Regions from separate parts of the Cytobacillus sp. FSL H8-0458 genome, predicted to be linked through region 3. Evidence: predicted binding sites of a transcription regulator. Region 3 holds the regulator's gene; each other region holds the start of a gene.

Region 1 (6,142 bases), on a different contig from region 3:
AGCTGAATTTGACAGATACAGGGGGAAATAAAAATGAGTACGGGTGCAGTTAATGATACTCAAATGGTGATTATTACGGGTATGTCAGGGGCAGGGAAAACAGTAGCTATCCAAAGCTTTGAAGATCTTGGCTTCTTCTGTGTAGACAATTTGCCGCCGACGCTGCTTCCTAAATTCCTTGAACTTATGAAGGAATCCGGGAATAAGATGAATAAGGTGGCATTGGTGATGGATTTGCGCGGCCGAGAGTTTTTTGATCACCTGTTTAAAGCGCTCGATGAATTGTCGGAGACATCCTGGGTCTCTCCGCAGATTTTATATCTTGATGCGGATGATTCGACACTCGTCAGAAGATATAAAGAAACAAGACGATTCCATCCCCTTGCACCATCAGGATTGCCTCTTGAAGGCATCAAGCTTGAGCGGGAGCTGCTCGAGGAACTAAAAGGCAGGGCCCGGCTGATTTATAATACGTCACAAATGAAACCGAGGGAATTGCGCGAGAAAATTCTTACGGAATTCTCATTGAATAAAAAAACCATATTTACGGTTAACGTCATGTCTTTTGGCTTTAAGCATGGCATTCCCATTGATGCCGACCTGGTTTTCGATGTCCGGTTCCTTCCGAATCCCCATTATATTGAGCATATGAGGCCGAAGACAGGATTAGATGAAGAGGTATCAGGCTATGTGCTGAAATGGACTGAAACCAGTAAATTTCTTGAGAAGGTTACGGAGCTGCTGAGCTTTATGCTTCCGCATTATAAGCGGGAAGGGAAGGCTCAATTGGTGGTGGCAATTGGATGTACGGGAGGCCAGCACCGTTCGGTAGCGCTGACGGAATATATTGCAGACTACTTCAGCAAGGATTACAATACGGCAATTACCCACCGTGACATCGACAGGAGAAAGGAAAACATCAAATGAACCGACAGCCAAGAATCGTCATCATCGGCGGAGGAACGGGGCTGCCTGTCCTCTTAAGGGGACTGAAGCAGTACCCAGTTGATATTACTGCCATTGTGACAGTAGCCGATGATGGCGGCAGCTCAGGAAGATTGCGCAATGACCTTCATATCCCGCCGCCCGGAGACATCCGCAATGTGCTGGCTGCTCTTTCAGACGTAGAGCCGCTCATTGAGGAGATGTTCCAGCACCGCTTTGCGACATCAAATGAATTGTCCGGGCACTCGCTTGGCAATTTAATTCTCGCGGCAATGACCTCGATTACAGGAAACTTTGTTCATGCGATTCAGGAAATGAGCAAGGTGTTGAATGTAAGGGGAAAGGTGCTGCCGGCTGCAAACCAGAGTGTGGTCCTTCATGCTGAAATGGAAGACGGGACCATCGTATCGGGAGAATCAAAGATTCCTTATTCCGGCAAAAAAATTAAGCGGGTGTTTTTAACTCCTAAAAATATTAAAGCCCTGCCTGAATCACTGCAGGCAATCAGACAGGCTGATATGATCATTATTGGACCTGGAAGTTTATATACCAGTATTCTTCCGAATCTGCTTGTTCCTAAGCTGGGAAGGGAAGTCTGTCATTCGAAAGCCAAAAAGGTGTATATATGCAATTTAATGACACAGGCAGGCGAGACGCTCGATTATACAGCAAGCGATCATGTAAAAGCACTGTATGATCATATGAGCTGTGCTTTTATCAATACCATCCTGGTAAATAATGAAGAAATCCCTGCCCATATTCAGGAGCGGTACAGCGAGGAAATGGCAAGGCCTGTTGTGTATGATACAGGTGCTCTTGCGGAATTGGGCCTTGATATTATGCACGGTGAAATTGTCAGCCACGAAGGCGGGATCATTCGCCATGATACAAAAGAAGTTGCCCAAATGCTTTATAATTTAATTTTACATGAAACCAATAGGCGTTTTAACGCGTAATATAAAGATGTAAAAGGGCTTTTGACAGTAAAAAAATAAACTGTGCATACGTTTGCTCAGCGAAGAATATCTTTTTATATGTCTCTGGCTTAGCACTTTTACGGATAGGGGGTGAAGGGATGTCTTTCGCTTCGGAAACGAAAAAAGAATTGACGAACCTGGAATTAAAAGACTGCTGCGGCAAAGCGGAATTGTCCGCCTTGATCCGGATGAATGGTTCACTTTCTTTTTCCAGCCGGAAATTGATCGTAGATATTCAGACGGAGAATGCAGCCATTGCAAGAAGGATTTACACACTGATTAAAAGGAATTACAGCGTTCAGGTCGAGCTGCTGGTCCGGAAAAAAATGCGGCTGAAGAAGAACAATGTATATATTGTCAGGCTGTCGGAACAGGCCAGCATGATTCTTGATGACCTGAAAATTTTAAGTGAGGGATTCGTATTTACACACGATATCTCCAAAGAGCTCATAAAAAAGAAATGCTGTAAGCGTTCTTATCTGCGCGGTGCATTCCTTGCCGGGGGATCGGTTAATAATCCGGAAACCTCTTCCTATCATCTCGAGATCGCTTCACTTTACAAGGAGCATAACGACTCCCTTTGTGAACTGATGAATACGTTCGGGCTGAACAGCAAAACGCTTGAACGGAAAAAAGGCTATATCACGTACTTAAAGGAAGCCGAAAAAATAACGGAGTTCCTGAATATTATCGGGGCACATGCATCCCTGCTCCGATTTGAAGACATCCGGATTGTTCGTGATATGAGAAACTCGGTCAATAGACTCGTGAATTGTGAAACAGCGAACTTAAACAAAACAATCGGGGCGGCCTTGCGTCAAGTGGAGAATATCCGGTTTATTGACCAGACTGTCGGGCTTCAGGTTCTGCCTGACAAACTGAGGGAAATAGCTGAATTGCGTGTAGCATACCAGGATGTCACCTTAAAGGAGCTTGGGGAAATGGTCTCAGGCGGAAATATCAGCAAATCAGGCATTAATCACCGATTAAGAAAAATAGATGAAATCGCTGAGAAACTCAGAGCAGGAGCACCATAGATGCTCGCTGACAGAGGCATCAGCAGGGAGGAGATATACAATGGCAGAAAAACAGGTAGAAGTTAAGCTGAAGACAGGATTGCAGGCCCGTCCGGCAGCATTGTTTGTACAAGAGGCCAATCGGTTCTCATCGGATATTTTCCTGGAGAAGGATGGAAAGAAGGTAAATGCGAAAAGCATTATGGGGCTAATGAGCCTGGCCGTAAGCTCAGGATCAGTCATTACCCTGAAGGCTGAGGGGAACGACGAAAACGAAGCTCTCGAAGCGCTGGCAAATTATATTCAGAAGGAAAACTAAAACAACTCGCATCGGGAAGATGCGAGTTGTTTTTTATGTCTTTTAATTATCCTTCTTCTCATCTAGAGAGTTTCTGGAAATAATTTGGTCAACCAAACCGTATTCAAGAGCTCGTTCAGCTGTCATAAAGTTATCGCGGTCTGTGTCTTTTGCAATCACTTCAAGCGGCTGTCCAGTACGCTCTGAAAGGATCGTGTTTAATTTTTCGCGTAGGAAAAGAATGCGCTTTGCAGCGATTTCAATTTCAGTCGCCTGTCCCTGTGCACCGCCAAGTGGCTGGTGAATCATAACCTCAGCGTTTGGAAGAGCAAAACGCTTTCCTTTTTCACCTGCTGCAAGAAGGAATGCACCCATGGATGCAGCCATACCGATACAAATGGTTTGCACCTTTGGCTTGATGAATTGCATCGTATCATAAATAGCCATACCAGCTGTAATGCTTCCGCCCGGGCTATTAATGTAAATGGAAATGTCCTTTTCAGGGTTTTCTGCTTCAAGGAATAACAGCTGGGCAACAATGGAGTTTGCCACATTATCATCAATTGCGCTTCCGAGCATAATGATGCGGTCTTTTAAAAGGCGGGAATAAATATCATAAGCGCGCTCCCCGCGATTTGTTTGTTCAATAACTGTAGGGATTAAGTTCATTTTCCAATTCCTCCTTCAAGATAAGGTCAACATACATGATGAACAAGCATGTTCTTCCAAGTAAAGAAAATTTTTTAACTCCTATGTATTATCATGATACACTGATGGTCAATTAAGGTCAAACGAATCGCATGGAAATAGCCCCTGATTCGTTCGACACTTTTTTCTATGCTGAGCTATCTCATTCCATGATACCCATTGTTTCGATTTTTAAAACTAAAAGGAGGCTTGCAAAGTGAATAAACATAGCATATAATTAGTTATCGTAGCGGCTGAGCGCTTGGTCAGCTAATTAATTTGATCTATGCCCTCGTGGTGCAACGGATAGCACGTGAGATTCCGGTTCTTAAGATGTGGGTTCGATTCCTGCCGAGGGCGCTGCCAAAACTCCTTGTCTGATATGGACAGGGAGTTTTTACTTTTTATGCTATCCGCAAATAAATCCAGCCTATACGTACATAAAAAAATTTATCCGAAAGTAAATGGGCCTTATCCGCAAATAAAATTCCTCTGTTCGCAAATAAAATCTGAAAAACTTCCTAAATTTAAGCCTGAAGTTAAAAAAATCCTAGTAAATCCGCAGGTTTCACCATGAAAAATGAATATTCTTCCCTCTGCCATGCATATTGTGAAGTATTCAGAAAGAATGCCGGTGCGATTGGCGATTGCCAGGATATTTCCATACAACATTTGCCGTGAATATTGTAAAATGGGGACAGGGGGAATGTACGATGAATTTGAAAGCTGGGTTATGGCAGCAGCAGACAATGAAATTAACAATGACACAGGAGCTGACGCAGGCGATTGCCCTTCTGCAATACAGCACACAGGAGCTTTCTGCTTTCCTGGAAAGCAAGGCGCTTGAAAATCCCCTTTTAAAAGTAGAGTCCGGTCATGTCCAGACGATGGATCCCCGTTATGACCGTGTCAAACCGACAAGGATAAAAGCCGAAAAAGATAAAATAAATTGGATCGAGCAGATTGGCTGCGGAAAAACAATGCTGCTTGGTGAATACTTGAAATCGCAGCTTCATTTGAAATTAAACAGGGATGAACAAAAAGTGATTGAGCATCTTATTGACAGTCTTGATGAAAACGGTTACTTCCGCGCGGATCTAAAGGCGTCAGCCGATGCTCTTAAGATGCCCCTTGAGAAAGCCGAGCAGATGCTTGAAGAGCTGCAGGATCTCGAGCCTGCAGGCGTTGGCGCAAGGAATCTTCAGGAGTGCCTTTCCCTGCAGATTAAGAGATTGCCGGAAGAAAATGAACTGGCTGAAATCATTATAGATGAATACTTTACCCTTTTTGCTGAGAAGAAATGGAAAGAAATCGCAAAAAATCTCGGTGTGGAGCTCAAGGACATACAGGCAGTATTCGACCTTGTGCAGACCTTGAATCCAAGGCCGGCTTCATCTTTCCAGAATGAAAAATCCGCTTATATAACACCGGACGTGATTATTCAGTGGGATGGCAGCTCTTTTTCCGTAAGTGTGTTTGATGAAGTGCTTCCAAAAATCAGTTTTAATGAACCTTATTATAAAAAGTTCTCGGCTAGTGGTGATCGAAATGTCAGCCGCTTCCTGCAGGAAAAGCAGCAGGATTATCAATGGATTATAAGAAGCATCGAGCAAAGGAAAGAGACTCTAGCAAATGTGACTCTTAAAATCGTTGAAAAGCAGCAGGACTTTTTCATAAAAGGGCCTGCACATCTGAAGCCGATGACGATGAAGGAAATATCAGATGAACTCGACATTCATGAATCAACAGTGAGCAGGGCTGTCCGGGAAAAATATGCGCAAACACCATTTGGCACGTATGAACTGAGATCGTTCTTCTCCAGCACGATCAAAACGACTTCTGAAGAGAATACGTCATCACAGCAGGTTAAGACGATTATTAGTAAAATGATAGAAAAAGAAAATAAACAAAAGCCTTTATCCGATCAGGAGCTTGTGAAGCTGCTTAAGGAAAATGAGGGGATGGTTGTCAGCAGAAGGACGATTGCAAAATATCGGGATCAGCTTGGCATCCCGTCATCATCCAAACGGAAAAGGTATGACTGACAAAGGAGATTTGCTGATTGAAACAGCCAGAGCTAGTGTTTTATACACGCAGCAGATGCCCGCTGTGTGATAAAGCTAAAAGTGTGTTAGTGGAATTAAAGAAAGAATATGAATTTAATTTAATTGAAAAAGATATTGATGAGAGCGATGAACTGACTGAGAGGTACGGACTCA
Region 2 (6,142 bases), 1.2 Mb from region 3:
CAATAAAAGAAGGCACAAAAGAAGGATCCCTAATTTCTTTAATGTCTTATGCATCTTCTTTTTCTCCGCCTCTCTGTCTTTCGCTTACTACTACCGGTTTAATTTACCAGACTAATTCAATTCTACCTTTTCTTTATCTCAAATGGAAAGATTTTTTTCCGATTTACAAGCTATCCGTACTTCCTAATGAAATAAAATGTCTTCTTTGATTTTCTAGGCCATCTGAGAATTTTACTGAACACTGAATCGTTCTTTCAGTTACTTTTCCTATTGCCAAATCGGGACTTCTCCAATTTTCATTATAGTCTAAGGAAAGATAGTCAGCGCATTTTCGCCAGTGCCCGGTGATACTGCTTTCTAATAGATAGGACTCATCTAAATGCCTATCTGCACTACTTGATAAGAAATTGATGAGATCATCAATATAGATAGCATCATATATCCATTCTCTTTCACTTATTACTACTCTTTCTTTCGCAATCGACTGATGAAAACTAAATTCCTCAGGCTGCCAGGGACCATATATGACAGGCAGGTAAAAGGATGAAACTGAAATATTGTGTTCCTTAAGGATTTTAATAGCATCTTCCAGCCGGCTGTGTGTTCTGCTGATGTCTTTAATCCACTGAATAGGGAGCAGGAATGCAATTTTCACATGAAGGCTCTGGAATAAAGCCAGGTTTTTCATAAGAAATCCTTCAATAAGCTCCTTCTCCCTTAAAGCGGCAAGCTTATTCCTAATATACAAGTCGTATATATCGATAAAAATCATGTCATTTTTTAGTATTTCACCAGATTTAATCCATGCAGAATAGTTTTTTTCACGGAAATTGGCATTCCGTCCGATTGTCAGACGTTTATCGTGAATTAAAGCGCCATCTTTTTCTTTGTCGAAATGAACTCCATCTATCTCGCAGCCCTGTTCCAGAAGATGCTTGCACAGACTGAATCCTATAAATTCAAATGTCCCTAATATGACTGCCCTGTCCATCTTCACCCCTCCTTGGAAGCATATTAATGTATCCTATGCTCAAAGGATTGTCTTTATTTCTTAGCGGAATTACAGCAGATTTACAGAACTTTTTCATATTTTCTAAAGAAGCTTGTCATTTGAGAAGATATTCGCTGTTTTTTATCCGGGAGGATATAAAACACTGAGATAGGGCTATTTTCATTTTCCCATTGTATGGATCGTTTCTTTAAATAATCCGATTGCTTGTAAGCTCTTCCGCCGGCCAGAACCTGAATGATTCTGACGGGGACTTTAAGGCCGGATGTGAGGTTTTTTTCATGTTTGCTGAGAAGATCTGCTATGTTATCCGTTTCTATTTCATATGAAGCTGCCAGTTCTTTTAATAGTTTTTTATAAAAGAACTTATGCTCTTTTTCCTGGTCGAGATGGTGCTTTAGTGAAAGAATAGGATTTATTAATACAGCAGAACGGATTAAATCGCTCATTTCATGCAACAATCTAAGGGCAACCAATGCTCCCATGCCCTCAGCAATAATATGGATCTTTTCGTTTATTATTTCTGTACGCAGGATATGTTCATACAAATACTTAGCTTTCTCAACAGCCCGGTCGCTTCCCCAGTGCCTTCCGTATAAATTTGAATAAAAAATCGTATAGCCATCTTGCCTGAGTTTCTTAATTAATGAATATTTCCCTTCATTTTGAGTCCAAAAACTGCAGTTTCCGTCAACAAAGTGCCGATCATCCCCAATAATAAGAATACCGAAACCACTTGGTTTATCTGGGTAATGAATCATGCACCATTCTGTATCCAGCTGGAAGTTCCGGCTTTCCATAGTAAAACTCCTTTGCAAGTTTGTTCATAATATAATGTATGTAGGTAAACTTAAAATGAAAGGGAGGTTTGCCTAGTTTTAGACAGGTTCATCAATGGGCTGAAAAGAGAAAAAATAAATGTATTTCTTTAATGGCTTATGCTAATATGAAAAGGGATTAATTATATTAGAGGTGAAATAGATGAGATTCTTTTGGACATTCTTCTGGACTTTCCTTCTTGTTCAAATGTTAACGTACGTAGTTTCTTCAATGCTTGGAGCGCCTTACAATTTTGTAACCGGCACTATTCTGGCGGTTGGAACAACTGTTTTAATTTTTGTTGTCGCTTCCATCATTCCTGAAGGTCCTGTTGAGAAAGAAGGCATTCATTAATTTGCAGCTTCTGCAGGAAATGAAAAGAGTCATCCTGTTAATTCAGGATGATTCTTTTCATTTTATCCTTATTTTACCAGCAGTTCAATTTTGCCGTTTTCTGCTGATATGATAACTTCACTTTGATCTTTAATTTCTCCTGCGATTATTTTTCGGGCGAGTGCAGTTTCAACGTTCCTTTGAATAAAACGTTTGAGCGGCCTGGCACCGTAGACAGGATCGAAACCGTTTTCTGCAATATATTCTCTCGCATCATCATTTATACTTAACTTAATATGCTGATCTGATAATCTAGCTTGAAGCTGAGTAATTAATTTTAATACAATACCCTTTATTTCATTGAGAGCTAAAGGCTTAAACAAGATAATTTCGTCCACTCTGTTTAAAAACTCCGGACGGAAATGGCTTCTCAGCTGTCCAAGTACATTGTCTCTGGTCTCTTCAGTTATGTCTTCCTCATTGGCAGAGCGTTCCAGAAGAAAGTGGGAGCCAATATTGGAAGTCATAATGATAACCGTATTTTTAAAATCAACCGTGCGCCCCTGTGAGTCAGTGATCCTTCCATCATCAAGCATCTGCAGGAGGATATTGAATACTTCTGGATGAGCCTTCTCAATTTCATCAAGCAGGATTACTGAATATGGCTTTCTTCTGACAGCTTCTGTCAGCTGACCGCCTTCCTCATAACCTACATACCCCGGAGGAGCACCAATCAATCTTGATACAGCATGTTTTTCCATATATTCGGACATATCAATTCTGATTATTTGTTCCTCACTATCAAACAGTGACTGTGCAAGTGCCTTAGCCAATTCTGTTTTCCCCACTCCGGTTGGACCCAGGAAGATGAAAGAGCCAATGGGGCGGTTCGGATCTTTAATGCCTGCCCTTGCTCTGAGGACAGCATCTGACACAAGCTGAACCGCTTCATCCTGTCCAATTACTCTTTCGTGAAGGATATTTTCAAGGCGAAGAAGCTTTTCACGTTCTCCTTCAACAAGTTTAACCACGGGAATACCTGTCCATCTTGCCACAATGCCAGCAATCTCTTCTTCTGTGACTTCCTCTCTCAGCAGCCGGTCCCCTTGATTCTCATTAACTGCATTTTCAAGCTCTTTCAATTCCTTTTCCAAAGCAGGGATTCTTCCATGGCGAAGTTCTGCTGCTTTATTCAAGTCATAATTATTTTCGGCCTCCTCCAGTTCACGGCGCATTATCTCAAGCTGCTCACGCTTTTCCTGGACTTTTTGGATTCCTTCTTTTTCAAGCTGCCATTTTGCTTTCATGCTATTTGCCTGATCCTTTAGTTCAGCCAGTTCTTTTTGGAGGTCACCGAGTCTCTGTTTGCTTGCTTCATCACTTTCTTTTCTTAGCGCAGCTTCTTCTATTTCCAGCTGCATGACCCTTCTTGTAACTTCATCCAGCTCTGATGGCATCGAATCAATTTCCGTCCTGATCATGGCACAGGCCTCGTCAACCAGGTCAATTGCTTTATCAGGGAGGAATCGGTCTGTAATATACCTGTCTGATAAGGTTGCGGCAGCCACTAAAGCACGATCGTGGATGTTGACTCCATGATGAATTTCAAAGCGCTCCTTCAGCCCTCTGAGAATGGAGATCGTATCCTCTGCATCCGGCTCCTGCACCAGTACCTGCTGAAAACGCCGTTCCAGGGCAGGATCTTTTTCAATATATTTGCGGTGCTCCTCAAGTGTGGTAGCTCCTATACAGTGCAATTCCCCCCTTGCAAGCATGGGCTTCAGCATATTCCCTGCATCCATGGCTCCTTCTGTTTTGCCCGCACCAACAATGGTGTGCAGTTCGTCAATAAAAAGAAGAATTCTGCCCTCGCTTTTCTTAATCTCATTTAATACAGCTTTCAGTCTTTCCTCGAATTCACCCCGGAATTTGGCCCCGGCAATTAAAGCGCTCATATCAAGGGCAAAAATGGTTTTATCCTTAAGGCCCTCAGGCACATCTTTACGAACAATTCTCTGTGCCAATCCTTCGACAATAGCAGTCTTTCCTACCCCAGGTTCGCCTATTAAAACTGGATTATTTTTGGTTTTTCTTGAAAGGATGCGAATAACATGCCTGATTTCACTATCCCGGCCAATTACAGGATCCACTTTCCCTTGTTTCACCTCTGCAACAAGATCTCTTCCATACTTTTTTAAAGCTTCATATGTTGATTCCGGATTTTGCGATGTCACCCTTTGATTCCCCCTAATCTCCTTAATCGCCTGCTCTACTAGTTCTTTATTGATTCCGTATGACTTTAAAACTGCTGCAGTTTCGGTTTCCGCTGCTGCAGCAGCCATGAAAACATGCTCAACTGACATGAAATCATCCTGATAGATCTTCATATAATTTTCTGCTTCTGCCAGCAGCCGCTGCAGTTTACCTGTTATATACAATTTTCCATGTTCCGCTCCTGAACCGGATACTTGTGGTTTTTTCTTCAGTGCTTCCTGCATTTTATTAATAAAGGACTCAGCCTGAATCTGCATTTTTGACAGTATTAATGAAATCAGGCTGTTTTCCTGTTCCACTAAAGCGAGGAATAAATGAGCTTCATCCACCTCCTGATGCTGCCCGCGAATAGCTATGGTCTGTGCATTCAATAACCCTTCCTGAAGCCGCTCTGTCATCCGATTTACGTCCATTATGCAACCTCCCATTTGACCTTTTTTGACCTTTTGTTTTTATTATAATTCAATCTTTTCATATGTAAAGTTTTCAGCTTTTTCCATATCTAAAAAGCCATCCGGTCTTGGGATGGCTCTATTTCCTATTTCCCCAATTTCCATTTAATTAATCAGGGCTTTCTTTTATATGTCCAAATCCGGTTATGGTTGGATGTTTCCGGAAATTGGTCTCCAGCTCTCATTTTAAGCATTTGCGGATTATTGACGTTGCTCCCTGTTTCGCCAACTTCTATATAAATCCCATTATTAGGCGCTTTCTGGCCAGGCTTAAATTGTCTGTTTTGCCCCATCAAAATACCTCCTTTAATCGTAAATCACTTATTATTATTTCCACTCCTGCATCTCTCATAAGGGAAACTATTGGCATTCCAAAAAAGCAATGAACAGGATATTACTTTACTCTGCCATCCTTTTTATTGTTAAATGGGGAGGTGTGAGATTTCAATATGGAGGATTTAATTGTGACTGATTTTCTGACATTGCTTAAATACTTGTTTTTAGGTTTGTTTCAGGGATTTACAGAGCCTATTCCCATTTCATCGAGCGGGCACCTGGAAATTGCCCAGCACTTTTTCAATCTGGACATTAAAGGTCTTAGCTTTGCCCTTCTTGTAAATACAGCATCTTTATTAGCAGTTCTGCTTATATACAGAGAGGATATTATAAGGCTGATTCGAAATGGCATTGCATACGTTACAACCAAAGATAAACAGGCGGAATCAGATTTCCGGTTTATCATTTACTTGATTATCGGTACCATCCCTGCCGGTGTTATTGGCATTTTGTTTGAGGATTTTATTGATGATCATCTTGCCAATATTAAGACAGTAGGGATTACTCTTATCGTAACTGGACTTGCCCTGTGGCTGATCCGGAATTTACGCGGAAGGAAAAATGATGCTGAATTATCTTATAAGGATGCAATCATTGTAGGTCTTGCCCAGGCAGCTGCCCTGATACCGGGAATCAGCCGTTCCGGTGCTACCATTGTAGCCGCTATGGGACTTGGGATGAAACAGGAAACAGCATTAAGGTTTTCTTTCCTTTTATATATCCCCGTAAGTGCCGGCGGAATGATATTGGGTTTCAATGACATTTTAACAGATCCCAATTTATCTGAATTGGCTTTGCCCTATGCTATAGCCTTTTTTGCCTCACTGATTGCATCTTACTTTTCCCTGAAATGGTTTATGAATATTATGGCTAATGGGAACCTGAAGTATTTTGCGATTTATTGTTTTATTGTTGGGCC
Region 3 (6,142 bases):
ATATCAATCCCCAGGCGAACATCAGACAAGCATTGTGCTGCTTCCTTTGATTCAATGATCCGGCTGTTAGATAAAATGCCATAAGAGCGGAAGACTCTATCTTCTAATTGTATGTTAGAAGTCTTTGCTAATGCTTCCCTTGCCGATCTTTCCTGAGAAATCAGCTGACTGACAACGCTTTTCAGATCCTCGGCGATATCCTCTTCTGATTTTCCGAGAGTGATCTGATTTGAAACTTGAAAGATGTTACCTAAAGCTTCGCTGCCTTCCCCGTAAATTCCTCTAACAACTAAACCTAACTGGTTAATTGCCGGGATAATCCGGTTCATTTGATGTGTGAGAACGAGGCCCGGCAAATGCATCATAACCGATGCCCTAAGCCCTGTTCCTACATTTGTGGGGCAGCTTGTTAAAAAGCCAATATCTTCATCAAATGCATAATCGGCTTCTTCCTCCAGCCAATCATCAATTTCATTCGCCATATTTAAGGCTTCAGAAAGCTGAAACCCCGGAAACAGGCATTGAATCCTTATATGGTCTTCTTCATTAATCATGATGCTGACTTCTTCATTTTCAGAAAGAAGGCAGGCACCATGAGTTGAATTCTCAGCAAGATGGGGACTGATCAAATGCTTTTCCATCAGCACTCTTTTTTGAAGAGGCTGAAGGTTATCCATTAATAAAAGCTCCATTTCCCCAAGTTTTGAAAAAGAAGAATGCTCCACCCTTGCCTTTATTTTTTCAATGATTGCTTCTGCTTCTTCATTTGAAAATAAAGTAGGGAATTTATATTGCTTTATATTGCGGGCGAGCCTGATTCGTGAACTTAATACAATATCGGAATCAGGTCCTTCCGCACTCATCCAGGAGCTGATAGCTTGATTTATGAAACGTTCCAGCGACAAGCTTACTCCCCTCCCTTTTGACCAGCATTGAGCTGCTTTTCCATATTCCTTATTTCGTCTCTCAATTCTGCAGCTCTCTCAAACTCTTCTTTGGCAATCATTTCTTTTAAATGATTTTTTAAATCATCAATATTCCTGCGTAAGTGAATGGTTCCCCCAATTCTGGCAGGGATTTTTCCGCTGTGTGAGGAATTCCCGCTGTGCAGCCTTCTAAGAATCGGGTTTAATTGGTCTTTAAAAGTCTCATAGCAGCTGGCGCATCCAAAACGGCCAACTTTAATAAACTGCTGAAAGGTCAGGGAGCATTGCTCACACTGCAGAACCTTCTCCTGCTGAAAAGGATCCTGGCCCGACCCCTGAAAGGCAGGCTGAATATTCAAAAGGCCAGCAAGCAAGTTATTTATTGAAAAACCGGACCCGCTGCCCAGCATAAACATTTCACCTTTTTCCTGTGCGCATTTCTCGCAAAGATGAAACTCTGCTTTCTCGCCATTTACAACCTTTGTAAAGTGCAGCGTGGCCGGCCTTTGATTACATTCCTGACAAATCATGACTTCACCTCTCCAGCTCACTACTATTTATATTTCAAAGTGGTCAACATTGCCTTAAGCATTCTTGCTCTCAGCTCATCCCTGAATGGAAGATCAATATACAGGACAGAACGGTCTATAACACTAAGCATTATTTTAGCTTCCCTGTGTGTTATAATCTCTTCTTCTACCAGACGGTAGATGAGATTCTCCGCACTGCTCTGGGCAATCCTGCTCTGCACCAAAGATATTAACTGGTCAATTAAATCAGCATGGTCATAGGACTGGACTTTCATAATCCTGATGAAGCCCCCGCCGCCCCGCTTACTTTCTACTGCATAACCTTTTTCAATCGTGAAACGGGTGTTGATCACATAATTGATCTGGGAAGGAACACATTGGAATTTGTCAGCAATTTCGCTTCTCTTAATTTCCACGATTTCCCTTTCGCTCTTCTCTAAAACCTGTTTGAGATAATTTTCAATTATGTCGGATATATTTCTCACCAGGCCTCCCCCTATCTGACTTTGACTATATTTGACATTAATTATACATGATTTATGTAATTTCTTGCAATTGGCGGGTATTAATAATTTTCCCCCATTTTTTGACTTCCCAAACCTGATAATGGAAGTTAATGTCGATAACAATATATTTTTGGATGGGCGGGTTTGTGCTTGGTTGGGGGAAGTTTTTTTGGATGATAGTTGATGTGTATGGATTGATTGTTCTTTGGATCGAGGATGTCAAAGCTGGATGGAGCTGCTGGGATGTATGCTGTTCTTAGATTCTTTGAAGATGGGGTGGTGCGACTTATCTCGCATGTTTGGAGATTTATTTCGCATGATTGAAGATTTATCTAGCATGTTTTGGAGTTTATCTCACATGGCACATTTTTTCTTTGCAATTAAAAGAAGAGTCCAATTGATTCAGATACCTATCATTCCACACAAAAAAGAGCACCCATCAGGTGCTCTTTCATTTGCCCGGCAGCGTCCTACTCTCACAGGGGGACAGCCCCCAACTACCATCGGCGCTGAGAAGCTTAACTTCCGTGTTCGGTATGGGAACGGGTGTGACCTTCTCGCTATCGCCACCGGACTATTTGGTTGAAGAAACTTCGTTCCCTCAAAACTAGATAATGTATGAAGAAGCATTTGCCGAGTAATTACCAATATGACTTGGTTAAGTCCTCGATCGATTAGTATCAGTCAGCTCCACATGTCGCCACGCTTCCACCTCTGACCTATCAACCTGATCATCTTTCAGGGATCTTACTAGCTTGACGCTATGGGAAATCTCATCTCGAGGGGGGCTTCATGCTTAGATGCTTTCAGCACTTATCCCTTCCGCACATAGCTACCCAGCGATGCCTTTGGCAAGACAACTGGTACACCAGCGGTGCGTCCATCCCGGTCCTCTCGTACTAAGGACAGCTCCTCTCAAATTTCCTGCGCCCACGACGGATAGGGACCGAACTGTCTCACGACGTTCTGAACCCAGCTCGCGTACCGCTTTAATGGGCGAACAGCCCAACCCTTGGGACCGACTACAGCCCCAGGATGCGATGAGCCGACATCGAGGTGCCAAACCTCCCCGTCGATGTGGACTCTTGGGGGAGATAAGCCTGTTATCCCCGGGGTAGCTTTTATCCGTTGAGCGATGGCCCTTCCATGCGGAACCACCGGATCACTAAGCCCGACTTTCGTCCCTGCTCGACTTGTAGGTCTCGCAGTCAAGCTCCCTTGTGCCTTTACACTCTGCGAATGATTTCCAACCATTCTGAGGGAACCTTTGGGCGCCTCCGTTACTTTTTAGGAGGCGACCGCCCCAGTCAAACTGCCCACCTGACACTGTCTCCCGCCCCGATCAGGGGCGCGGGTTAGAATTTCAATACAGCCAGGGTAGTATCCCACCGACGCCTCCACCGAAGCTGGCGCTCCGGCTTCTCAGGCTCCTACCTATCCTGTACAAGCTGTACCAAAATTCAATATCAGGCTACAGTAAAGCTCCACGGGGTCTTTCCGTCCTGTCGCGGGTAACCTGCATCTTCACAGGTACTATAATTTCACCGAGTCTCTCGTTGAGACAGTGCCCAGATCGTTACGCCTTTCGTGCGGGTCGGAACTTACCCGACAAGGAATTTCGCTACCTTAGGACCGTTATAGTTACGGCCGCCGTTTACTGGGGCTTCGATTCAAAGCTTCGCTTGCGCTAACCTCTCCTCTTAACCTTCCAGCACCGGGCAGGCGTCAGCCCCTATACTTCGCCTTGCGGCTTCGCAGAGACCTGTGTTTTTGCTAAACAGTCGCCTGGGCCTATTCACTGCGGCTCATCAGGGCTATTCACCCTAATGAGCACCCCTTCTCCCGAAGTTACGGGGTCATTTTGCCGAGTTCCTTAACGAGAGTTCTCTCGCTCACCTTAGGATTCTCTCCTCGCCTACCTGTGTCGGTTTGCGGTACGGGCACCTTTTCCCTCGCTAGAGGCTTTTCTTGGCAGTGTGGAATCAGGAACTTCGGTACTAAATTTCCCTCGCCGTCACAGCTCAGCCTGTGTGGTAACGGGATTTGCCTCGTTACCGGCCTAACTGCTTGGACGCGCTAATCCAGCAGCGCGCTTACCCTATCCTCCTGCGTCCCCCCATTGCTCAAACGGTAAAGAGGTGGTACAGGAATATCAACCTGTTGTCCATCGCCTACGCTTTTCAGCCTCGGCTTAGGTCCCGACTAACCCTGAGCGGACGAGCCTTCCTCAGGAAACCTTAGGCATTCGGTGGATGGGATTCTCACCCATCTTTCGCTACTCATACCGGCATTCTCACTTCTAAGCGCTCCACCAGTCCTTGCGGTCTGGCTTCAACGCCCTTAGAACGCTCTCCTACCACTGACATCGAAAGATGTCAATCCACAGCTTCGGTGATACGTTTAGCCCCGGTACATTTTCGGCGCGGAGTCACTCGACCAGTGAGCTATTACGCACTCTTTAAATGGTGGCTGCTTCTAAGCCAACATCCTGGTTGTCTAAGCAACTCCACATCCTTTTCCACTTAACGTATACTTTGGGACCTTAGCTGGTGGTCTGGGCTGTTTCCCTCTTGACTACGGATCTTATCACTCGCAGTCTGACTCCCATGGATAAGTCTTTGGCATTCGGAGTTTGTCTGAATTCGGTAACCCGATGGGGGCCCCTAGTCCAAACAGTGCTCTACCTCCAAGACTCTTACTACATGAGGCTAGCCCTAAAGCTATTTCGGAGAGAACCAGCTATCTCCAGGTTCGATTGGAATTTCTCCGCTACCCACACCTCATCCCCGCACTTTTCAACGTGCGTGGGTTCGGGCCTCCATCCAGTGTTACCTGGACTTCACCCTGGACATGGGTAGATCACCTGGTTTCGGGTCTACGACCACATACTCATTCGCCCTATTCAGACTCGCTTTCGCTGCGGCTCCGTCTTATCAACTTAACCTCGCATGTAATCGTAACTCGCCGGTTCATTCTACAAAAGGCACGCTATCACCCATTAACGGGCTCTAACTACTTGTAGGCACACGGTTTCAGGATCTCTTTCACTCCCCTTCCGGGGTGCTTTTCACCTTTCCCTCACGGTACTGGTTCACTATCGGTCACTAGGGAGTATTTAGCCTTGGGAGATGGTCCTCCCTGCTTCCGACGGGATTTCTCGTGTCCCGCCGTACTCAGGATCCACTCTGGAGGGAACGAAGTTTCAACTACAGGGCTTTTACCTTCTCTGGCCGGCCTTTCCAGACCTGTTCATTTACCTCGTTCCTTTGTAACTCCGTGTAGAGTGTCCTACAACCCCAGGAGGCAAGCCTCCTGGTTTGGGCTAATCCCGTTTCGCTCGCCGCTACTCAGGGAATCGCGTTTGCTTTCTCTTCCTCCGGGTACTTAGATGTTTCAGTTCCCCGGGTCTGCCTTCCATATCCTATGTATTCAGATAAGGATCCCATCCCATTACGGATAGGGGGTTTCCCCATTCGGAAATCTCCGGATCAAAGCTTACTTACAGCTCCCCGAAGCATATCGGTGTTAGTACCGTCCTTCATCGGCTCCTAGTGCCAAGGCATTCACCGTGCGCCCTTTCTAACTTAACCGTATTTGACAGGTTCATCGAAGATGAACAAGATCAAAGGTTTTTAACTCTATTTAACATAGAGAGAATTCACTAAAATGGCGATTACTCGGTTATTGCTTCTTCATAATCATTATCTAGTTTTCAAAGAACGAATCTTTCATTGAGAGATTGAACTCTCAAAACTGAACGAACAAAGAACGTCACGTTTCTTGTAAATATTCCTTAGAAAGGAGGTGATCCAGCCGCACCTTCCGATACGGCTACCTTGTTACGACTTCACCCCAATCATCTGTCCCACCTTAGGCGGCTGGCTCCAAAAGGTTACCCCACCGACTTCGGGTGTTACAAACTCTCGTGGTGTGACGGGCGGTGTGTACAAGGCCCGGGAACGTATTCACCGCGGCATGCTGATCCGCGATTACTAGCGATTCCGGCTTCATGCAGGCGAGTTGCAGCCTGCAATCCGAACTGAGAATGGTTTTATGGGATTCGCTTAACCTCGCGGTTTCGCAGCCCTTTGTACCATCCATTGTAGCACGTGTGTAGCCCAGGTCATAAGGGGCATGATGATTTGACGTCATCCCCACCTTCCTCCGGTTTGTCACCGGC

What was found. The regulator CtsR, encoded in region 3, represses protease genes until heat stress. The targets are predictions, from matches to a motif close to ATGGTCAATAAAGGTCAAACA.
Region 1: clpP (ATP-dependent Clp endopeptidase proteolytic subunit ClpP) is a predicted target of CtsR. The motif match lies at 4,010-4,030, and genes of this name have one in related genera.
Region 2: clpB (ATP-dependent chaperone ClpB) is a predicted target of CtsR. The motif match lies at 4,861-4,881, and genes of this name have one in related genera.

Annotation. Positions count from the first base shown of each region.
Region 1 is NZ_JBBOBR010000002.1:192,054-198,195, reverse strand. It holds gene NYE23_RS22355 (8-oxo-dGTP diphosphatase) at 1-6, shown strand, start outside; gene rapZ (RNase adapter RapZ) at 34-927, shown strand; gene NYE23_RS22345 (gluconeogenesis factor YvcK family protein) at 924-1,901, shown strand; gene whiA (DNA-binding protein WhiA) at 2,021-2,959, shown strand; gene NYE23_RS22335 (HPr family phosphocarrier protein) at 3,000-3,257, shown strand; gene clpP (ATP-dependent Clp endopeptidase proteolytic subunit ClpP) at 3,300-3,905, opposite strand; tRNA gene NYE23_RS22325 (tRNA-Arg) at 4,212-4,283, shown strand; gene rpoN (RNA polymerase factor sigma-54) at 4,637-5,968, shown strand; gene NYE23_RS22315 (glutaredoxin family protein) at 5,986-6,142, shown strand, end outside.
Region 2 is NZ_JBBOBR010000001.1:2,844,192-2,850,333, forward strand. It holds gene NYE23_RS13860 (BMP family ABC transporter substrate-binding protein) at 1-54, opposite strand, end outside; gene NYE23_RS13865 (hypothetical protein) at 164-991, opposite strand; gene NYE23_RS13870 (serine aminopeptidase domain-containing protein) at 1,072-1,809, opposite strand; gene NYE23_RS13875 (DUF2929 family protein) at 1,991-2,182, shown strand; gene clpB (ATP-dependent chaperone ClpB) at 2,251-4,848, opposite strand; gene NYE23_RS13885 (YjzC family protein) at 5,001-5,180, opposite strand; gene NYE23_RS13890 (undecaprenyl-diphosphate phosphatase) at 5,352-6,142, shown strand, end outside.
Region 3 is NZ_JBBOBR010000001.1:4,091,743-4,097,884, forward strand. It holds gene NYE23_RS20625 (protein arginine kinase) at 1-905, opposite strand, end outside; gene NYE23_RS20630 (UvrB/UvrC motif-containing protein) at 908-1,456, opposite strand; gene NYE23_RS20635 (CtsR family transcriptional regulator) at 1,480-1,941, opposite strand; rRNA gene rrf (5S ribosomal RNA) at 2,420-2,536, opposite strand; rRNA gene NYE23_RS20645 (23S ribosomal RNA) at 2,617-5,552, opposite strand; rRNA gene NYE23_RS20650 (16S ribosomal RNA) at 5,760-6,142, opposite strand, start outside.